One region of the Bradyrhizobium sp. JR4.3 genome, then DNA from elsewhere that is predicted to be linked to it. Evidence: predicted binding sites of a transcription regulator. Region 1 holds the regulator's gene; the other holds the start of a gene.

Region 1 (10,699 bases):
CACTGATCGACGGGAGGCTGGTCGCGCTGGCACTGCGGGTCGACGCTCTCGCCGACGATTGCAGTCGGGCCGCGCTGGTGGTGACGACGCGTCCCGCGCCGCCCGATTGCGCGGCGATGGTGGTCGATCGGCAGCGGCTCGCCAGCCAGAGCGCACTGGCGCTGACGCAGCGTGGTGACGGATTTGTGGTTCAGGCGGTGAGGGCGAGAGGCACGAGCCGCCCCTGGTTGCCGGCCGGCGCCGGCGAGGGTGATTTCGACGGCAGCCTTGCGCCGAAGGCGACCGCGCCCCGCATCAAGGACGCAACGCCGGCGGAGACCGACTTGCAGGCCGACGATTGATCTGATGGTGCGGAGCAACGCAGCGGGTCGGTGCGTCCGCTCGGATTCGCTGGCGCAAACCACACCATCTCGCCGGCCACGGCGCCGGCGATGGCAATTCAATCCTGACCTCCGACCTCGTAGCCGGAGGGCGGCTGTTTCAGCCGATCGGCAGGTGCGTGACGGTCGGCTGCCTGTCGGCGATGATCTGCGCCTTGTGCTCGCGCTCGATGACCGACTGGGTCACAGGCAGTTGCAGCACGGTCGCGCGCTGGCCTTCGACGAGCTGCGTCACCAGCACAAATTTGCCGTCGGGGAATTCGATCGCGTCATGATGGCGGTCGGGAACGTGCGGATCGATCTTGCCGAACTTGCCCACGCGGGAATTGATGGTCCGCGTCCAGATCCAGCGATTGTCGTAGCGGACGTCGTCTGCGAAGGCGAGCTCCGTTCCCGGCAGCAGGCAGACGGCAACAGACGGATCGGCTGCGGAGGCGAAGCCGCGCGTCGAGGTGCCGCGGAAATTTGTCGAGACGATCGTCTCGCCGACTTCGGCGGGGCGCGACGCGACGGCATGCAGGCTGTAGTCACACATCGGGTGCTCCTCATGCTGGGATAGCAACCCGCGTCTCTTATCGAGGCGCAGGCCTCTATCAGAGTTGAAGCACGAAAGCTCTGCTCGGTTGTGGGCAAATCTGCGGCTGGTTTCCGCAAGCCGCGATCACATTATCTTTCCCGAATTCAATAGGAACAAAGCGAGTTGCGATGCATTCGGGAGGCGCATGCGCGAATCTTGCCGGCTGGTGCAACGACCTCGATCGCTGGTCGCTGTTTCCTCGCACACCCGAGCCGCGAAGCGGTGCTGTTTCGGTGCTGCTTCGTGGGCGTCGCGAGGAGCCAGCGCCGGAGGAGGGGCCGGATAGTCTGTGCAGAACCAGAAAGACTATCCAGCCGGAGCGGACGATGATCCGCTCCAATCTCTGACCGGCGATGCCGATCGGAAGCGCGCGAGGCGCCAACTTCTCCAGGTATCAAGTACGTCCGGTATCAGTACTTCCGGTAAAGCCCGATCAGCTTGCCCTGAATCTTCACCCGATTGGGCGGCAGGATGCGGACCTCATATGCAGCGTTGGCGGGCTCGAGCGCGATCGAGGCGCCGCGACGGCGGAAGCGCTTCAGCGTCGCTTCCTCGTCGTCGATCAGCGCCACCACGATGTCGCCGGTATCGGCGCTCTCGTTGCGCTGAATCAGCGCCATGTCGCCGTCAAGGATGCCGGCATCAACCATGGAATCACCGCGCACTTCCAGCGCGTAATGTTCGCCCGAGCCGAGCATGTCGGGCGGTACGCTGATGGTGTGGCTGCGTGTCTGCAACGCCTCGATCGGCGTGCCGGCCGCGATGCGGCCCATCACCGGTACCGCCACGGGGCGTTCGCCCTCGTCCGCGGGCAGGCTGGAGCCCGCACGCACCTTGCCGAGATTGCCCTCGATGACGCTCGGGGTGAAGCCGCGGCGGCTGCCGGCGGCTGCCTGGAGCTCCGGCAGCTTGATGACTTCAATCGCACGGGCGCGGTTGGGCAGGCGTCGGATGAAGCCACGCTCCTCGAGCGCCGTGATCAGGCGATGGATGCCCGACTTCGAGCGCAGATCGAGCGCATCCTTCATCTCGTCGAAGGAGGGCGGCACGCCGCTTTCCTTCAGACGTTCACTGATGAACCGCAGAAGCTCGTATTGTTTGCGCGTTAACATCTCGACCAAAGTCCCCCGGTTGATGTCGTCCGATTCCGAGACGCAGAATTCGGCAATAAGCCGCTACATGCTCGAAACAAATCATGAACGGACACTATATGTTCGATACATGTTCCGCAACTGCTTAATTTACCGTGAACAGAGCAAACTCCGCGGAACGCGCGTTGCGGGGGTGCTCAGACGGGGAGCCGCAACACTTCGCAAGCTGTGCCGGCTTCGGCCTTCGGCGCGAATGGTGCGCGCACGAGAAGTACCTGTGCTGCAGCGAGATTCGCAAGCAGCGAAGAGTCCTGATGGTTGACGGGAAGAACGACGCGTGTGCCATCGTCACGCTCCTCCAGATGCGCGCGCAGATAGTCCTCGCGCTGGTCGTTGGCGCCGACGCCGCGGCCGAGCACGGCGCGTTCGCGGCGATGGTGAATCACTGAACGGCCCGACAGGGCGCGAATCAGCGGCACCATGAACAGGAAAGCGCACACGTAGGACGATACGGGATTGCCCGGCAGGCCGATCACACCCATTGCGCCGAGGCGCCCATGCATCATCGGCTTGCCTGGCCGCATCGCGATCTTCCAGAACGCCATCGCGATGCCTTCGTCCCTCAGTGCCTGCTGGACCAGATCGTGGTCGCCGACTGATGCGCCGCCGGTCGTGATCAGGATGTCGGCGCCGCTCTCACGGGCGCGGCGGATGCCCGCGGTGGTCGCCTCCAGCGTGTCGGCGGCAATACCGAGGTCGATGGTCTCGGCGCCCTCGCTGCGGGCGAGCGCGTGCAGGGCGTAACCGTTGGAATAGACGATCTGGCCGTGGCCGGGCGTGGTGCCCGGCATCACCAGCTCGTCGCCGGTGGCGAGAATCGCGACCTTCGGACGCCTGAAAACGGCAAGGTGCGGATAATTCATTCCGGCGGCGAGCGCGAGGTCGCGCTCGGTGAGACGACTTCCCTTGCGCAGGAGCACGTCGCCCTCGCGGAAATCGACGCCGGCGGGGCGGATGTGCCGTCCGGCGATCGCGGCTTCCTTGATCGTGATCCGCTGGCCGGCGGCGACCGTGTCCTCCTGGATCACGACGGCGTCCGCGCCACCGGGAACGACCGCGCCGGTGAAGATCCGTACGGCCTCGCCGGCGCCGATCGTCCCGGCGAACGGTCGGCCCGCCGCGACTTCGCCGATGACGGTCAGCTCCGAATCGATCGTCGCGGCATCGGCCGCGCGCACCGCGTAGCCGTCCATCGCCGACATCGCCTGCGGCGGCTGCGTGCGCCGCGCCGCGACGTCACGCGCGAGCACGCGATGGTAGGCCTCGTCGAGGGAGATCATTTCTTCCGGCAGCGGCTCTGCACCCGCCAGCACCGCGGCAAGCGCGTCGGAAACCGGCATCAAGGCCACGGCGAAAACTCCTGCTCGGCACGTTCGGGCGAATGTTCCGCACGTCTTCTAGCCGAGCGCGGGCGCAGAGGCAAAAACGGCTGAGCGGGCACAGTCATCCCGCCGCTTCACATTGTTCCGGAAGGCAGGATCAAGCGCGTCGCGGCATGATCCGAAGAACCTGACAAATCGGCAGGAGAGTGGTCATGGAAGCGACGAAAATCACGGCAAGGAAAATCACGGCAAGGCGAGAACGACGAGCGCCCTGGCCTGCATCGATCAGCTCCCTGCCTGCCCGGGAGTTACGTCGGGCGCCTTGGCTCCCTGGTCTTTGTCGGGCAGCGGATCGGCCTGGGATTTCAGGTCGGCGGCCTTGCTCACAAGCTTGGCGGAAAGGTCCGAATCTGAAGTTGTCCTGGCGAATTCAAGAAGAAGAGAGGCCTGCTTGGTGAGGTAGGTTTTGCCCAGCACGATGATGCATCCGTCCGTAGAAGTCCCAACGGACTCTAAGAGTCCGGAAGGCGGTATTCCGTTCCCGGAACTCTGTACAAAAATGCACAAAGTGATCGGGTTCCTCAATTTCTCAAAATTGGTCCCGTGGGGCGGTGCCGCCGTGGGTTTCGCGACACCGACTCCTCGTCAAATGCCCAATGCCTTCAATGCGTTCCCGACGTCACGCGGCGAGGTCACATGCACCGCCGTCAAGCCGCGCGCCCGCGCTCCCTCGATGTTTTCAGCAAGATCATCGAAGAACACGATGCGCCCGGCGGGCACGCCGATCGCCGCAACGACGTGGTCGAAGGCCTCCGCATCCGGTTTGCGCAAGCCGATGCTGGACGACAAATACAGCTCGCGGAAATGGCCGAGGAGGTCGGCATATTCCCTCGAGAAATGGTCCACGTGCGGCCGGTTGGTGTTGGAGAAAGCGTAGAGCGGCATCTGCTTCGCTGCCCGCGGTAGCAGCTCGGCGATGTCAGGCATTTCGCCGGCGAAGATCGCGTTCCAGCCTTCCAGGAACTGCGCGTCCGAAATGCCGATTCCGAGCGAGGCTCGCAATGAGGCGAAATAATCCTCATCGCTGATCTTCCCCATCTCGTGCAACCGATAGGCTTCGCTGTCCCGCACATAGCGCGCGACGATGGCTTCGGGCTTGCAGCCGGCATGTCCCGCCCAGCAGGCGATTGCCTTGGAGAAATCGATATCGAGCACCACGCGGCCGAGATCGAACAGGAGCGCATCCGCGCTGCCGGGAGAGAGCGATGTCACCTGCATCCTTTCACTCAGTATCGATATGGCTCGTGGTCGAACAGCGGAAACGCGCTGAACACACTCGGCGCGTTGGTTGCGGTCGCCTGGTGCAGGCAGGATTTGTCGAGCTCGGCGAACGACGTCGCACCCAAGAGGCCGAGGCAGCGCAGCACTTCGTCCTCGAGCAGCTCCAGCATGCGCGCCACGCCGGATTCGCCGGCCGCCGCCAGCGCCCAGCATTGTAGCCGGCCGATGCCGACGAGGTCGGCACCCGCCGCGATCGCCTTGACGATGTCGGTGCCGCGACAGACGCCGCCATCGACCATGATTTTGGCGCGGCCGTTCACGGCATCGACGATCTCGGGCAGCACATGCATGGCGCCGCGACCGTGATCGAGCTGACGGCCGCCATGGTTGGAGACGTAGATCCATTCGACGCCGTGATCGATCGCGATCAGCGCGTCCTCTGGCGTCGCGATGCCCTTGAGGATCAGCGGGATCTTGAACTTGTCCTTGATCATCTTCACCGTCCGCCACTCCAGACCCTTCTGGTAATCGCCGCCGGTGGCGCGCAGGCGGCTCTCGCGAACGTAGCGCTTGGCGATGTCACGTTCGCGACGGCTGTAGTGAGCGGTGTCGACGGTCAGGCAGAAGGCGGCGTAGGCGTTCTTCTCGGCCCGGCTGACGACGTCGGCAACGAAGGCGTCGTCGCCGCGCACATAGAGCTGGTAGAGGCGCAGCGCGTCGGGCGCAGCTTCGGCGGTCTTCTCGAGGCCGGGCTCGGACACGGAACTGAGCATGTGCGCCGCACCGAAAGTGCCGCAGGCGCGTGCCACGCTCGCCGCACCATCCGGATCGAAGATCTCAAGCGCGCCGACGGGGGCGAGTACCACCGGCAGGCGCATCTTGCGGCCGAACTGCTCGACCGAGCCGGTGACCTTGCGGACATCGCGCAGCACGCGCGGGCGAAAGGCGATCTCGTCCAGTGCCATGCGGTTGCGACGCATCGTGGTCTCGGTCTCGGCCGCGCCGACGATATAATCCCAAGCATTCTGGTTGAGGTTGGCGCGGGCTTTCCGGACGAATTCATGCAGATTCTGGAACGGCTCGGTGCTGGCGCCGAGCTCGACGTTCCTTTCCGGTTGGATGCGGGGTGCTTCGTTCATTGTTATCCTCCCGAGAATTTGAAGCCTTCCGTCATCGCCTAACCCGTCCGGGGCGCCAAAACCATCCTAAAATGGCATGGCAGCGAGGCGTGGGCCGGCCGGCCGACCCCCGCTGCGCACCAACCGGGTCCTGCAACGTTGCCGAAAGTTTAGGTCCGGACGAAGGGATTTTTACGGTGTACCCGCCGGCGTGGCATCCCGGCCTTGAAGAAACCAGAATGGTATTGTGAGAAGCAGGCTGGATCGCCATTTGCATGGCGGCTCCCCAGCCCCACCGAACCGCGAAGCAAAAAGGCCAGCCTATCCATGCGGAAAACCCTGCTGTTTCCACTGGGCGCGCTCACCGGAGCGTGTCTGACCCTTCTGGTAGCCAGTCCGCACGGCGGCGTATGGGCGGCACGGGCGGCAGCGAGCGCGGATGACGCCTATTCCAAGCTCAATTTGTTCGGCGAAGTGTTCGAGCGGGTGAAGGCGAGCTACGTCGAGAAGCCTGACAATGCCAAGCTGATCGAAGGCGCGATCACCGGCATGGTGACCTCGCTCGATCCGCACTCGCGCTACATGAACGACAAGGCCTGGACCGAGATGCAGGAGACCACCTCCGGCGAGTTCGGCGGGCTCGGCATCGAGGTCACGATGGAGGACGGTCTCGTCAAGGTCGTCTCGCCGATCGACGACACGCCGGCCTCCAAGGCCGGCATCATGTCGGGCGACCTCATCAGCAAGATCGACGGTGATGCCGTGCAGGGCATGACGCTCGAGCAGGCCGTCAACAAGATGAAGGGGCCGGTCGAGACCCAGACCAAGCTCACGATCGTGCGCAAGGGCGCCGACGCCCCGCTCGACGTCGCGATCAAGCGCGAGATCATCCATGTGCGCCCGGTGCGCTTCCACGTCGAGAACGGCGACATCGGTTATATCCGCGTCACCTCGTTCAACGAGCAGACCACCGATGGCCTGAAGAAGGCGATCGCATCGATCTCCAAGGACGTTCCGCCGGAGAAGCTGGTGGGTTACGTGATGGACCTGCGCAACAATCCGGGCGGACTGCTCGATCAGGCTGTGTCGGTGTCGAGCGCGTTCCTGCAGCGTGGCGAGGTCGTCTCGACCCGCGGCCGCAATCCGGAAGAGACCCAGCGCTTCACGGCGCATGGAGGCGACCTCACCAAGGGCAAGCCGCTGGTGGTTCTCGTCAATGGCGGCTCGGCCTCGGCCTCGGAGATCGTGGCCGGCGCGCTGCATGACCACAAGCGCGCCACGCTGATCGGCACGCGCTCGTTCGGCAAGGGCTCGGTGCAGACCATCATTCCGCTCGGCACCGGCAACGGCGCGCTGGCGCTGACCACGGCGCGCTACTACACGCCCTCGGGCCGCTCGATCCAGGCCCAGGGCATCGCGCCCGACATCGAGATCCTCCAGGACGTGCCGGCCGAGCTGAAGGGCCGGATGGACACCATGGCGGAGTCCCAGATGCGCGGTCATCTCCAGGCAGCCGACGGCACCGAGCAGACCGGGTCGCAGTCCTATGTCCCGCCGGAAGCGAAAGACGACAAGGCCCTGCATACGGCCTACGACTTCCTGCACGGCCAAACCGCGAATGCGGTGGCCGCCAAGCCGGCGCCGAAGGCTGCGGTGCCGAACTAGGCCCTCGCCAGTTCCAGAGATCGATCGCCCGGGCGTGGTTGACCGCTCCCGGGCGATTTCGTTTTGGACGCCGTCTCAGCTGGGATTCATGGCCGCAAGGGTGGCCTCGTAGCAGCCATCGCGCTCGGCCCAGCGCAGGGCGCGGTCGCGCTCGAGCAGCACTTCGTCGCGGGGATGGACCCGCAGCTCCAGCGGCTGCGTTAACAAGGTCGGCCGCGTGCTGAGAATCTGCCAACGACGCGACTTCCAAGTTCAAATTGGTCGAGCGCTCGGTCTTAGCTGAGTGACAGCGACGCCGGAGATCGCGAGCAGCCCGCCGATCATCAACATTGGGGTCATGCGTTCGCCAAGAAACAACACGCTCGACATCAAGGCGAACACCGGAAGCAGCAAACCGAAGGGCGCGACGCGACCCATGGAGCAACGCCCGATCAGCCAGAACCACAGGCCAAATCCGACAATTCCCCCGATGAAAATCGTATAGGCGAGTGCCAGCCAACCACGTCCATCTGCAGTGACGAGGCTCGCGAGTTGTCCATGTTCAAGGAGCAGCGACATCAACATGACCTGCGGCACCGTGAACAGCGAGGACCATCCCATCAACATCAGGGGATCAAAAGGGCCGTAGCGTTTCGTCAGGACATTGGACACCGCGAATGCGAAGGCTGCCCCGACCACGAGCAGCAGTGGAAGCGCGTTTGCGGACGGGCCGGGCCCCGCTGCCAGCACGACCACGCCGACAAATGCAAGCACCACTCCAGCGGACGTGGTGAGAGACGGCCGCTCCGCGAGCAGCGGCCAGGCCAGCAGGACGGTGAAGGGCGTGGCGAGTTGAATTGCGACGGCCGACATGCTTCCGGAGCCGAGGCCGAGGCCAACATAGAAGAGCCCGAAGTTCAGTCCGCCAAGGAAAAACGAAATCGCTGCGATCGGGCCAAACTGTTGACGTGCGGGCCTTTTGACAAAGGGAACAAGCAGCAGCGCGATGGCCAGGAAGCGCAGCGCGAGGAAGAAGAGGGGTGGAAACTCCATAACGCCCACTTTGATGGCCACGAATTGATAACCCCAGAGCAAGGGGACAACCACCGCGCAGACGATCTGAAAGCCGGACATGGTATCGTTCTTTTCAAGACCGTTCGGTCTAGATATAGGCGTGCGAGCAGCGGAAACGTCCATGGTTGTCTACCTGATGAAGCGGTCGAGAAAAGCGTCAACGGTGGCTTGCGAAATGACCCGTGTCGGTGCCGTTTTACCGACCACCCGCAGGCCCTCGACGAAACAGACGAGAATTCGGGCGGCACTCGAAGGCTCGACACCATCGGCCAACTTGCCCGCTGCCTTCGCACGGGAAAGTGCACCAGCCACCCGAGCCTCCATAGCTTTGAAAAAGCTCCCGATGCGACGATCAATTTCGGCATCACGGCCAGCCAGTTCCATGGCTGTGGCTACCAACAGGCATCCGCGCCGACCATTGGCACCGCTGTTGCGGTCAACATAGCCGGCAAGGTAGGCCCTTAGGCCGTCGATCGGCTCCCTGCGGGGGTCGAGTTCGATATCCATCCGTGTCAAGGCAATGGCAATGTAGCGATCAAGCGCAAGCAGGAACAGCGAGTGCTTGTCGCCGAAAGCGGCGTAGAGGCTGCCCCGCGAGAGCTTCGTCGCACGAAGAAGGTCCGGTAGCGCCGTGGCGTGATAGCCGCGGGACCAGAACACATCCATCGCGCGTTCGACGGCGGATTCCATGTCGAAACTTCGGGGACGGCCACGGGGCAACTGCACAGGGGTTTGGCGGGGCATTGCCGATATATAGACCGAATGGTCTTTAATTTCTAGGGGCGCCACCGCCGTTTGGCCGTCCGCCGATGTTTCTGCTTGGCCTCCCGAGCCGACAATTGCGCGTGTGTGAGTCCAGGCCCTAGCTTGCCTCCCGGCGGCGGCCTTCGTTGCCGCCGCGCTGGGCGAGACGGCTGCGATGAGCTGCGAACAGCTCCAGCACTTTGGCGGCGGGTTTTGCGGGGCTGAACAGATAGCCCTGCATCTCGGAGCAGCCGAGCGCGCGCAGCAACCGCTGCTGCTCCTCGGTCTCGACACCCTCGGCCGTGGTGGTCATGCGGCGGGCAGCCGCGAGATTGACGACCGCCTGCACGATGCTGGCGGAGCCGTCCGGGCCGGCGATGTCGTTGACGAAGCAGCGGTCGATCTTGATCTTGTCGAACGGGAAGCGGTGCAGATAGCTCAGCGAGGAGTAACCGGTGCCGAAATCGTCGAGCGCGATGCGGACGCCGATGGCGCGGAGTTGATGCAGGATCGCAAGCGCGGTGTCGTCGTCGCGGATCAGCACCGCCTCGGTGATCTCAAGCTCGAGCCGGCTTGCCGGCAAATTGGAGGCGGCAAGCGCTGCCATGATCTTCAGCGCCAGCGTGCCGCTCTTGAACTGCACCGGCGAGACGTTGACGGCGAGGCGGACGTCGTCGGGCCAGTTCGCCGCGTCTCGGCAGGCGGTCGCGAGCACCCATTCGCCGATCTCGTTGATCAGGCCGGTGTCCTCGGCGATCGGGATGAACTCGGCCGGCGAGACCATGCCGCGTTCGGGATGGCGCCAGCGCACCAGCGCCTCGCAGCCGGTGATGCGGTCGTCCTTCAGGCTGAGGCAAGGCTGGTAATACACCTCGAGGCCGCCTTCGAGCCCGCCTTGGGCGATGGCGTGGCGCAGGTCGATCTCGAGCTGCCGCCGCTCGTGGATCTTGGCGTCCATCTCAGGCTCGAAAAAGCGATAAGTGCGGCGCCCGGCGGCTTTAGCGGCGTACATCGCCATATCCGCGTTCTTCAGGATCTGGTCCAGCGCCGTTCCATGTTGCGGCGCCAGCGCGATGCCGATGCTGGCGTCGGTGGCAAGATGATGTCCCATGCAGTCGAACGGCGCGCGGATGGCCTCAAACACCCGCGCGACGAACTCGTTGACCTGATCCAGCGATGTCACCGCGCTCTGGATGATGGCAAATTCGTCGCCGCCGAGGCGCGCCACGAAGTCTGTCGGACCCGCACACCGGTGGAGGCTCTGCGCGACTGACTTCAGGAGCTCGTCGCCGATGAGATGCCCGAGCGCGTCGTTGACGCCCTTGAACTCGTCGATATCGATGTAGTGCACCGCGAGTTGTTCGCCCCCGGCGACGAGATCGAGTTCCTGACGTAGATGCTCGTGGAA
Region 2 (10,699 bases), on a different contig from region 1:
CAATGCGTGGCCGCCTCCTGCATCGACAGCCATTGCGGCGCCGGCTGCTTGCCGGCGACGATGACGTTGACGCGGTCATAGGTGCGCAGGCAGTGATCGGCGATCCACAGCAGCGTGTTGGCGTCCGGCGGGAAGTAGATGCGGACGATGTCGGCCTTCTTGTTGGCGACGAGATCGACGAAACCGGGATCCTGATGGCTGAAGCCGTTGTGGTCCTGACGCCAGACATGCGAGGTGAGCAGATAGTTGAGCGAGGCGATCGGTCGCCGCCACGGCAGATGCCGGGTCACCTTCAGCCATTTGGCGTGCTGGTTGAACATGGAATCTACGATGTGGATGAACGCCTCGTAGCAGGAGAAGAAGCCGTGCCGGCCCGTGAGCAGATAGCCCTCTAACCAGCCCTGGCAGAGATGCTCGCTCAGGACTTCCATCACGCGTCCGTCCTGGGCGAGATGCACGTCGTAAGGTTTTGTCGGCTCCATCCAGACGCGTTCCGTGGCCTCGAACACCGCATCGAGCCGGTTTGACGCGGTCTCGTCCGGACCCATGATGCGGAAGTTGCGGGCCTCGGCGTTGAGGCGGATGACGTCGCGCAGGAATTTCCCGAGCTCGCGGGTTGCCTCCGCCACGACGCCGCCCGGCTGAGTTACCTCGACGGCGAAGCTGCGGAAGTCCGGCAGCTTCAGCTCCTTCTTCAGAAGGCCGCCATTGGCGTGCGGATTGGCGCCCATGCGGCGATTGCCTTCGGGCGCGAGCGCCTGGAGCTCGGCAATCAGAGCGCCGTTGGCGTCGAACAGATTTTCCGGCTCGTAGCTGCGCATCCAGTCTTCGAGAATCTTCAGATGCGCCGGATTCTCGCGGCAGTTCGCGACCGGCACCTGATGCGCCCGCCAAAAACCTTCGACCTTCTTGCCGTCGACTTCCTTGGGGCCGGTCCAGCCCTTCGGGCTGCGCAGCACGATCATCGGCCAGCGCGGGCGTTCGATGCTCTTGCGGCCGTCGCGGGCGTGCTGCTGGATCGACCGGATGCTGGCGAACGCGACATCCAGCGCGTCCGCCATGGCCTGATGCATCGGCTTGGGATCGTCGCCCTCGACGAACAGCGGCTCGTGGCCGAGCCCGCGGAACAGATTGCGGATCTCGTCGTCGCGCATCCGCCCGAGCACGGTCGGATTGGCAATCTTGTAACCGTTGAGATGCAGGATCGGCAGCACCGCACCGTCATGGGCGGGATTGAGGAACTTGTTGGAGTGCCAGGACGCGGCGAGCGGGCCGGTCTCGGCCTCGCCGTCGCCGACGACACAGGCGACGATCAGGTCGGGATTGTCGAAGGCCGCGCCATAGGCATGCACCAGCGCGTAGCCGAGCTCGCCGCCTTCGTGGATCGAGCCGGGCGTTTCCGGCGCCGCGTGACTCGGGATGCCGCCGGGGAAGGAGAACTGTCTGAACAGCTTGCGCAATCCGTCGGCATCGCGCGCGATATCGGGATAGATCTCGCTGTAGCTGCCTTCGAGATAGGTGTTGGCGACCATGCCGGGGCCGCCGTGGCCGGGACCGCAGACATAGATCACGCTCAGGTCCAGCGCGCGGATGACGCGGTTGAGATGGGCGTAAATGAAGTTCAACCCGGGCGTCGTGCCCCAATGGCCGAGCAAACGCGGCTTGATGTGCTCGGGCCGTAACGGCTCGCGCAGCAGCGGATTGTCGAGCAGGTAGATCTGCCCGACGGAGAGATAGTTCGCGGCGCGCCAGTAGCGGTCGAGCAGATCGAGGTCGCTGCTCGCTGCGGCCAATTGTTGTTGATTTGTCATGTTCCTGCCGACCTTCACCCGGGATCGTCACCAACCGAGTTCCGGCGAGATCGATCCTTCGGCAGCATCAAACGGGATCGCCGTGACGCCACTGTTGCGTGAGGTCAAAAGCGGGCGCGCGAAGTTTGGGCAGCTCTACTGTGCATGGGGTTGTTTTCACGTTTTTCGTTTGTGTTCTTGATTTGTTCCTTTGGCGTGCTATCTTTGCTTCATGAGTCCAGCATCCTCTCATGCTCTCAAGCACCCGCCGGTCACGGCGCCCTCCGAGCCGGCGGGTGCGCCTTCTGACTTCCCTGAGCTGGCGGTCGCCATCGACCGCCAGCGCAGGCGAGGCCGGGGCGCGCAGTCCAACGCCAGCGGCCGGTTCGAGGCCGAGGCGCGCGTCGCATTCGACGATGGCTGGCAAAGCCTTGAAGAACTGCCTCCGTTCAAGACCACGGTCGGGATCGACACCTCGCGCAAGGTGATTACCCGCAACGATTCTCCCGACATCGGCTTCGATCGTTCGATCAATCCCTACCGCGGCTGCGAGCACGGCTGCGTTTATTGCTTCGCGCGGCCGACCCATGCCTATCTCGGCCTGTCGCCGGGGCTCGACTTCGAGTCGAAGCTGTTCGTGAAGCCCGAGGCGCCGGCGCTGCTCGAGAAGGAGCTTGCAGCGCCGGGCTACGAGCCGCGGATGATCGCGATCGGCACCAACACCGATCCCTATCAGCCGATCGAACGCGAGCGCAAAATCATGCGCGGCATTCTGGAGGTGCTGGAGCGCGCCGGCCATCCCGTCGGGATCGTCACAAAGTCGGCGCTGGTGACCCGCGACATCGACATTCTCGCGCGCATGGCCAAGCGCAACCTCGCCAAGGTCGGGATCTCCGTGACCTCGCTCGATCCGAAATTGGCGCGCACCATGGAGCCGCGGGCGTCCACGCCGCCGAAGCGGCTGGAGGCGCTGAAGCAGCTTTCCGAGGCCGGCATTCCGACCACCGTCATGGTCGCCCCCGTCATCCCCGCGCTGAACGATTCCGAGATCGAGCGCATCCTGGACGCCGCCGCTCATGCCGGCGTCAAGGAAGCCTCCTACGTGTTGCTGCGGTTGCCGCTCGAGGTGCGCGATCTCTTTCGGGAATGGCTGATGGCGAACTATCCGGACCGCTATCGCCACGTCTTCACGCTGATCCGCGACATGCGCGGCGGCCGCGACTACGACGCGAAATGGGGCGAGCGCATGAAGGGCACCGGTCCGATGGCCTGGACCATCGGCCGCCGCTTCGAGATCGCCTGCGACAGGCTCGGGCTGAACAAGCGGCGCTCCAAGCTGACGACGGATCATTTTGCCAAGCCGAAGCGGAACGGCGATCAGCTCAGCCTGTTCTGAGGGACGAAGTGGGAGAGGCGTCGTATGAGTCAGGAACTGCCAGCTCCAATCCCGCGGCTCACCGTCATCACGCTGGGCGTGAATGACATCCGCGCCAGCATTGCCTTTTACGACGCGCTCGGGTTTTCGCGCCGGCTCAAGGTGACCGGTGAGGCCGTTGCGTTCTATGACACCGGCGGTCCGGTGCTCGCGCTGTTTCCCTGGGACCAGCTCGCGGTCGACGCCAGATTGCCGGATCATCCGAGGCCATCGACGTTCCGCGGCATGACGCTCGCTTGGAACTGCCGCGCGCGTGAGGAGGTGGATGCGGTGCTGGCTTTCGCCATCGGCAAGGGAGCCGCGCTGCTGAAGGCCGCGCATGAGACCGATTACGGCGGCTATTCCGGCTATTTCGCCGATCCTGATGGCCATCCATGGGAAGTCGTGGTCGCACCCGGCATCGACGTCGGCGAGGACCGGCGGGTGCATCTGGCGGAATAGGGCGGCTGACTTGAATCTTGAATAGCGGGAATTGTCCGAGGTTCCCGGTTGCGCAGGCCGTGCCGCTTGCGCACGATCCCCGCCATGATTCGGGATCAGTCCGCCAAGAAGCCGGCCAAAGGTGCGCCCAAGAAGGCTGCGCCTGAAAACAAGAAAGCTGCGCCCAAAAAAATCGCCAAGGCGCTGGCCGGCACAAAGAGCGCCATCATCGTCGCCCCAAGCTTCCGCCGGGAGCGCGCGCTGATGAAGCGCGGCGTCTGGCCGGTGGCGGGCTGCGATGAGGCCGGGCGCGGGCCGCTGGCCGGTCCTGTGGTGGCTGCGGCGGTGATTCTCGATCCCGACCGCATCCCGCGCGGGATCGACGATTCCAAGCGCCTGACGGCCGAGGAGCGCGAAAGGCTGTTCGACAAGATCTGCGCCACCGCCCAGGTCTCGGTGGCCGTCGCCTCGCGCGCCCGCATCGACCGCGACAACATCCTGCGCGCCTCGCTGTGGGCGCTGAAGCGCGCCGTGGTGGCGCTGCCCGAGCAGCCCCGGCACGTCTTCGTCGACGGCCGCGACCGGCTCGACACGGAATGCGATTGCGAGGCCGTGATCGGCGGCGACGGCATCGTCCTGTCGATCGCAGCGGCCTCGATCATCGCCAAGGTGACGCGGGACCGCCTGATGTGCGCGCTGGCGCAGGACTGTCCCGGCTACGGTTTCGAGCAGCACAAGGGCTACGCCGTTCCCGAGCACCTCGACGCGCTCAACCGCCTCGGTCCCACCGTCCACCACCGCAGCTTCTTCGCCCCCGTCGCCGCCGCCCGCGCCAAGCACATGCCCTGGACCGTCGAGCCGGCGCAGGATCTGTTTGCGGTGACCGAGATCGAGCTGCAGGTGGACACGAGCCTGGAAGTCGACGCGTCGGCAAATCTCTAGACGAGACTCGGTTGCCACGACGCGCCGCGCCCTCTATCAAAATAGTCGTTAGCGAATAGGGCCGGCTTCACGGGTTGGCTGCATCTTTCGGACGTTGCATGCGGTTTACCTCCCTGGTCATCGAGCTCATTCGCGCGCGGCCGCGGCTGATCGTCTGGATCGCCGTGCTGCTCCAGGCCGCGATGTGGCTGTTCGTGGCGCTGGTGTTTTATCGCAGCCCGCCCGGCAGCCTCGCGACCCTGCTGGCGTTCGGCCGCGAATACCAGGTCGGCACTGATTTGGGCCCGCCCTTACCGGTCTGGCTCGCCGACATCGCCTATCGCGCCGCCGGCGGCCACGTGTTCGGCGTCTACGTCCTTGCGGAGCTCTGTGGGGTCGCGACCTTCATCGCGCTCTATCATCTGTCCCGCGCGGTGGTCGGCCCCCAGCAGGCAGTGCTGGCCGTGCTGCTGACCATGACGCTGCTGGCCTTCTCCTCGCCAGCACTCGACTTCGGCCCCCTGGTGCTGGCGCGGCCGCTCTGGGCGCTGCTGCTGCTGCATTCCTGGCAGATCATCGGACAGCGCCGCGGCAACGCTTGGTTCGCCTGGTCGATCGAGGCCGGCCTCTTGCTGCTGACGACGCCGGCTGCGATCTTCTTCTTGCTGCTGATCGTCGTCTTCGCGCTCGCAACCGCGGACGGCCGCCGCACGCTGCGCGCATTCGACCCACTGTTTGCGCTGGTGGTCGTCGCCGTGCTGGCATTGCCCTATGCCGTCTGGCTGATGCGCGCCGAGGTGCTCGTCCTGCCGGCCTTGCCTGAGGTCGCCCAGCTCAATGCCCGCGCGCTGCACGCGGCCTGGCTGCTCGGGGGGCTCCTGCTCGGTGCGGCGGCGATCCCGGCGCTGACGGTCCTCAACACCGGCCTGTTCGTTCCCAAGAGCGAGGAGGCGCCGATCATCTACCGCCCGCCGGTCGAGCCGCTCGCGCGCAATTTCGTCTATTTCTTCGCGCTGGCGCCGCCACTCGGCGCGGTGCTGATCTCCGGCCTGCTGGGCCTCGACGCCGTCGTCGGCGGCGCCGGCGTCGTGCTGGTGTTGTCGGGGCTTGCCGTGGTCGTGGGGGCCGGCGATCTCATCGCGATGCGCCGCGCGAGGATGCTGCGGATGGTCTGGGCGGCCGCCGTCATCGCGCCCGCAATCGGCGTCGTGCTCGCCGTCCTGCTCCTGCCGTGGACCGGTGCCAACGAGATCGCGACCTCGATGCCGGCGCGCGCGATTTCGGACTTCTTCGACGAGAGCTTTGCCCGTCGCACCAATCATCGCCTGCGCGCGGTCGCCGGCGAGACCCAGCTTGCGAGCCTGATCACGCTGCATTCCGGCCGGCCGCATCTCTTCATCGATGCCGAGCCCGCGCGGACGCCTTGGATCAATCAGGCCAAGTTCAGCGAGACCGGCGGCGTCGTGGTCTGGCGCGCCTCTGATACCGGCGGCACTCCGCCGCCGGACATCCTCGCGCGCTTTCCCGGCATCGTCCCGGAAGTCCCGCGCGCCTTCGAATGGCTGGTGACCGGACGCCAGCAACTGCTGCGCATCGGCTGGGCCATCGTGCGGCCGAAGGGGACTTAGTCGCTCGCCCTTTCCCTCGTCATTGCGAGGAGCGCTTGCGACGACGCAATCCAGAGTCCGCGGAAAGATTCTGGATTGCCTCGCTGCGCTCGCAATGACGGGGAAGGGTCGTACGGCTCCTCACGCCCCCGCCAGCGCCTTCGCGATCGCGCGCAGATCCTGCCAGGCCAGCCGCTTGTACGACGGCGAGCGCAACAGATAGGCGGGGTGGAAGGTCGGCAGCGCGCGGATGGTGCGCGCGCCCGTCTCGTAGTCGAACCAGCGGCCGCGGGTGCGCATGATGCCTTCGCGGGTCGACAGCAGCGTCTGCGTCGAGGGATTGCCGAGCGTCACCAGCACATCCGGATTCACCAGCTCGATCTGGCGCTGGATGAACGGCAGGCAGATTTGCGTCTCCTGCGGCGTCGGCGTGCGGTTGCCGGGCGGCCGCCAGGGGATCACGTTGGCAATGTACGCGGTGGTGCGGTTGAGGCCTATGGCTCCTATCATCAAATCGAGCAGCTTGCCGCTGCGCCCGACGAAGGGAAGCCCCTCGATGTCCTCGTCGCGGCCCGGTGCCTCGCCGACGAACATGATGCGCGCCTGCGGATTACCGTCGGCGAAAACCAACCGTGTCGCTGTGTGCTTCAGCGCGCAGCCGTCGAAGCCCTGCATCAGCTCGCGCAGCGCCTCCAAGGTCGGCGCGGTGCGTGCGGCCTCGCGCGCCGAGGCGATCGCGATGTCGGGTGCGGGCGCAGCCTCGCCGCGCAACACCGCCGGCGCGGCGGCCGGCCGTGGCGCCTCGAGCGGAGGTGGGGCGCGCGGGGCCGCAGGTGGAGCATCCAATTCCGCCAGGCGGTCGATCGGTTCCTCTGCGAGCGTGCAATCGACTCCGGCCTCCAGATAGAAGGCGAGAAGCTCTCGGACCGTGGGTGCGGGTTCTGGGATCATTGGAAAGTCTGACTATTAGTCCAGTTTGGGGCGCCTTGCACCCCGGCGAAACGCATTTCCGAGGTTGTCCTACCCGGAAAAATCGGAAACAAGAGGGCGCAATCGACCAAGGACCGTCTCAAGGGCTGAGATCAGATGAGCACCGAAGAACTTCCCCCGCGCGAATCCATGGAATTCGACGTCGTCATCGTCGGCGCCGGCCCCTCGGGCCTGGCTGCAGCGATCCGGCTGAAGCAGATCAATGCCGATCTCAATGTCGTCGTTGTGGAGAAGGGCTCCGAGGTCGGTGCGCATATTCTCTCCGGCGCCGTGATCGACCCGGCCGGGCTCGACAAGCTGATCCCGGACTGGCGCGAGGATTCCGATTGTCCTCTGAAGACCCAGGTGAAGGACGATCGCTTCTACTGGATGACGGGCGGCAGCGCGATCAGGCTGCCTAACTTCATCATGCCGCCGCTGATGGACAATCATCACTGCTATATCGGCTCGCTTGGCAATGTCTGCCGCTGGCTGGCGCGCAAGGCAGAGGCCCTCGGCGTCGAGATCTATCCGGGCTTTGCCGCGGCCGAGGTGCTCTATGACGAGCAGGGCGCGGTGAAGGGCATTGCCACCGGCGACATGGGCATCGGCCGGGACGGCAAACCGAAGGACTCCTTTACCCGTGGCATGGAATTGCTCGGCAAGTACACGCTGTTCGCGGAAGGCGCGCGCGGCAGCCTGACCAAACAGCTCATCGCGAAGTTCGCGCTGGATACCACGAGCGAGCCGGCGAAATTTGGCATCGGGCTCAAGGAAGTCTGGCAGATCGATCCCGCCAAGCACCAGAAGGGCATGATCCAGCATTCGTTCGGCTGGCCGCTCGATCTGAAGACCGGCGGTGGCTCGTTCCTCTATCACTACGACGACAACCTCGTTGCCGTCGGCTTCGTCGTGCATCTCAACTACGACGACCCGTATCTGTCACCGTTCGACGAGTTTCAGCGTTTCAAGACCCATCCGTCGATCCGCTCCACCTTCGAAGGTGCCAAGCGGCTCGCCTATGGCGCGCGCGCCATCACCGAGGGCGGGTATCAGTCGGTCCCGAAACTCAGCTTCCCCGGCGGCGCCCTGATCGGCTGCGCGGCCGGCTTCGTCAACGTTCCCCGGATCAAGGGCGTGCACAACGCGATGGGCACGGGCATGCTCGCCGCCGAGCACGTTGCGTCCGCCATTGCCGCCGATCGCGCCAATGACGAGATCGTCGATTACGAGAACGCCTGGCGCTCCTCCTCGGTCGGCAAGGATTTGTTCCTGGTCCGCAACGTCAAGCCGCTGTGGTCGAAGTTCGGCACAGTGCTCGGCGTTGCGCTCGGCGGCTTCGACATGTGGTGCAACACGCTGTTCGGCGGGTCCCTGTTTGGCACCCAGTCGCACGCGAAGCCCGATCGCGCGACGCTCGATCCGGCCAAGACCCACGCGCCGAGGACCTACCCGAAGCCTGACGGCAAGATTTCCTTCGACAAGCTCTCCTCGGTATTCCTGTCCAATACCAATCATGAGGAGGACCAGCCGGTCCATCTCAAGGTCACGGACATGAACCTCCAGAAGACGTCCGAGCACGACGTGTTTGCAGGTCCCTCGAATCGCTATTGCCCGGCCGGCGTCTATGAGTGGATCGAGGAAGGTTCCGGCCCGCGCTTCCAGATCAATGCCCAAAACTGCGTTCACTGCAAAACCTGCGACGTGAAGGACCCCAACGGCAACATCACCTGGGTTCCCCCCGAGGGCGGCGGCGGTCCGAACTACGAGGCGATGTAGGCGGGGTCAGCAAGCCACGATCCAGGTGACCAAGGCCCAAGGGCGACCAATATTGCGTGACCTTGGCCCTGCGACGCACGTTCGCGTGAGAACCCGGCCGCGGTCGCGGTCCGTGGTCACGATAAGGCCATACTGGCGGCGTCTTGGGGCGCTCTTGACCGGTCACTTGGCCGATTTGGGGCGTGCGGAGGGGATCGCCCGGCCCGAATCCTTGCGGTGAAGCGCCAAAAGCGGCATTGTCGGCCCGACGGTTCCGGGTCCCCATGCCACCGGCCGCGTTCGCATGCGATACGGCCTTCTTCAGACCCAGGCACTACCAACTCAAGGCGAGCCCTGATGTTTTCAAATCGTTTCAACCGCTGGACTGTTGCCGCCATTGCCCTCATGGGCTCAGCGATGGCGACGGTCCCCGGCGCGGTCCTGGCGCAGACGCCGGACCATCCGTCCGACACGGCGGCGCAGTTTCCGACCCGAAACGATCTGAAGGCGCTGACCACCTCCGGCAGCTATCTCGCCGCCCGCCACGCCAGCGTCGAGCGCGACGCGGCCTCCGCCGCCGCGTTCTATCGCTCGGCCCTGCGCACCGATCCCAAGAACAACGAGCTGCTCGACCGCGCCTTCATCTCTTCGGTCGCCGACGGTGACATCGACGAAGCCGTCAAACTCGCCGAGCGCATCCTGACCATCGACAAGACCAACCGCGTTGCGCGCCTCGTCGTCGGCGTGCACGATCTCAAGTTCAAGAAGTACGCGACCGCGCAGACCAACATCAACCAGTCGATCCGCGGTCCGATCACCGATCTCGTCGCCACGCTGCTGTCGGGCTGGGCCGCCTATGGTGCGGGTGATGCCAAGGGCGGCGTCGCCACCATCGACAAGCTGGCCGGTCCGGAATGGTATCCGCTGTTCAAGGATCTCCATGCCGGCATGATCCTCGAGCTCGCCGGCAAGGAGAAAGACGCGGGCGCCCGGTTCGAGCGTGCCTACAAGCTCGACGATTCCATGTTGCGTGTCACCGAGGCCTATGCGCGCTGGCTGTCGCGCAACAAGGACTCGGCCGCCGCGACCACCGTCTACCAGGCTTTCGACAAGAAGCTCGCCCGCCATCCGCTGATCGTAGAAGGGTTGCGCGACACCAAGGCCGGCAAGAAGATGCCGCCGCTGGTCGATAGCGCGCAAGCCGGCGCCGCAGAAGCACTCTACGGCATCGGCGCCACACTGACCCGCCGCGGCGGCGAGGATCTGGCGCTGGTCTACCTCCAGCTCTCGCTCTACCTCCAGCCCACCCATCCCCTGGCGCTGCTCTCGCTTGCCGATCTCTATGAATCGGTGAAGCGGCCGCAGATGGCGATCAAGGTCTATGAGCGGGTGCCGGCGTCCTCGCCGCTCAAACGCAACGCCCAGATTCAGCTCGCCATCGATCTGGATTCCGCCGACCGCACCGACGAGGCGATCAAGATCCTCAAGGGCGTCACCACTGAGGATTCCAAGGATCTCGAAGCCATCATGGCGCTCGGCAACATCGAGCGCGGCCGCAAGAAGTTCGGCGAATGCGGCGCGACCTATTCGCAAGGCGTCGACGTGCTGCCGGCCGGCAACGACAAGGCCAACAGCGTCTGGTATTATTATCGCGGCATCTGCGAGGAGCGCTCCAAGCAGTGGGGCAAGGCCGAAGCCGACATGAAGAAGGCGCTGGAGCTGCAGCCCGACCAGCCCCACGTCCTCAACTATCTCGGCTATTCCTGGATCGACCAGGGCATCAATCTCGACGAAGGCAT

Evidence for each region. Region 1 encodes LexA, which represses DNA repair genes until DNA is damaged. Its sites were predicted from a motif close to TGTTCNNNNTGTGTTCNG; they were not measured.
Region 2: the regulator LexA is predicted to act here: its motif matches at 1,984-2,001, upstream of ABIB91_RS14785 (PA0069 family radical SAM protein).

Annotation. Positions count from the first base shown of each region.
Region 1 covers NZ_JBEPQF010000031.1:48,865-59,563, reverse strand. The annotation lists partial or broken gene ABIB91_RS33170 (ComEC/Rec2 family competence protein) at 1-341, shown strand, start outside; gene ABIB91_RS33165 (hypothetical protein) at 481-915, opposite strand; gene lexA (transcriptional repressor LexA) at 1,368-2,069, opposite strand; gene ABIB91_RS33155 (molybdopterin molybdotransferase MoeA) at 2,246-3,457, opposite strand; gene ABIB91_RS33150 (hypothetical protein) at 3,716-3,907, opposite strand; gene ABIB91_RS33145 (HAD family hydrolase) at 4,076-4,708, opposite strand; gene ABIB91_RS33140 (alpha-hydroxy acid oxidase) at 4,717-5,850, opposite strand; gene ABIB91_RS33135 (S41 family peptidase) at 6,157-7,494, shown strand; gene ABIB91_RS33130 (hypothetical protein) at 7,570-7,701, opposite strand; gene ABIB91_RS33125 (DMT family transporter) at 7,747-8,607, opposite strand; gene ABIB91_RS33120 (TetR/AcrR family transcriptional regulator) at 8,677-9,237, opposite strand; gene ABIB91_RS33115 (bifunctional diguanylate cyclase/phosphodiesterase) at 9,410-10,699, opposite strand, start outside.
Region 2 covers NZ_JBEPQF010000007.1:279,318-290,016, reverse strand. The annotation lists gene ABIB91_RS14790 (phosphoketolase family protein) at 1-1,811, opposite strand, end outside; gene ABIB91_RS14785 (PA0069 family radical SAM protein) at 2,023-3,186, shown strand; gene ABIB91_RS14780 (VOC family protein) at 3,211-3,666, shown strand; gene rnhB (ribonuclease HII) at 3,751-4,587, shown strand; gene ABIB91_RS14770 (glycosyltransferase family 39 protein) at 4,686-6,194, shown strand; gene ABIB91_RS14765 (uracil-DNA glycosylase) at 6,315-7,124, opposite strand; gene ABIB91_RS14760 (electron transfer flavoprotein-ubiquinone oxidoreductase) at 7,260-8,921, shown strand; gene ABIB91_RS14755 (tetratricopeptide repeat protein) at 9,258-10,699, shown strand, end outside.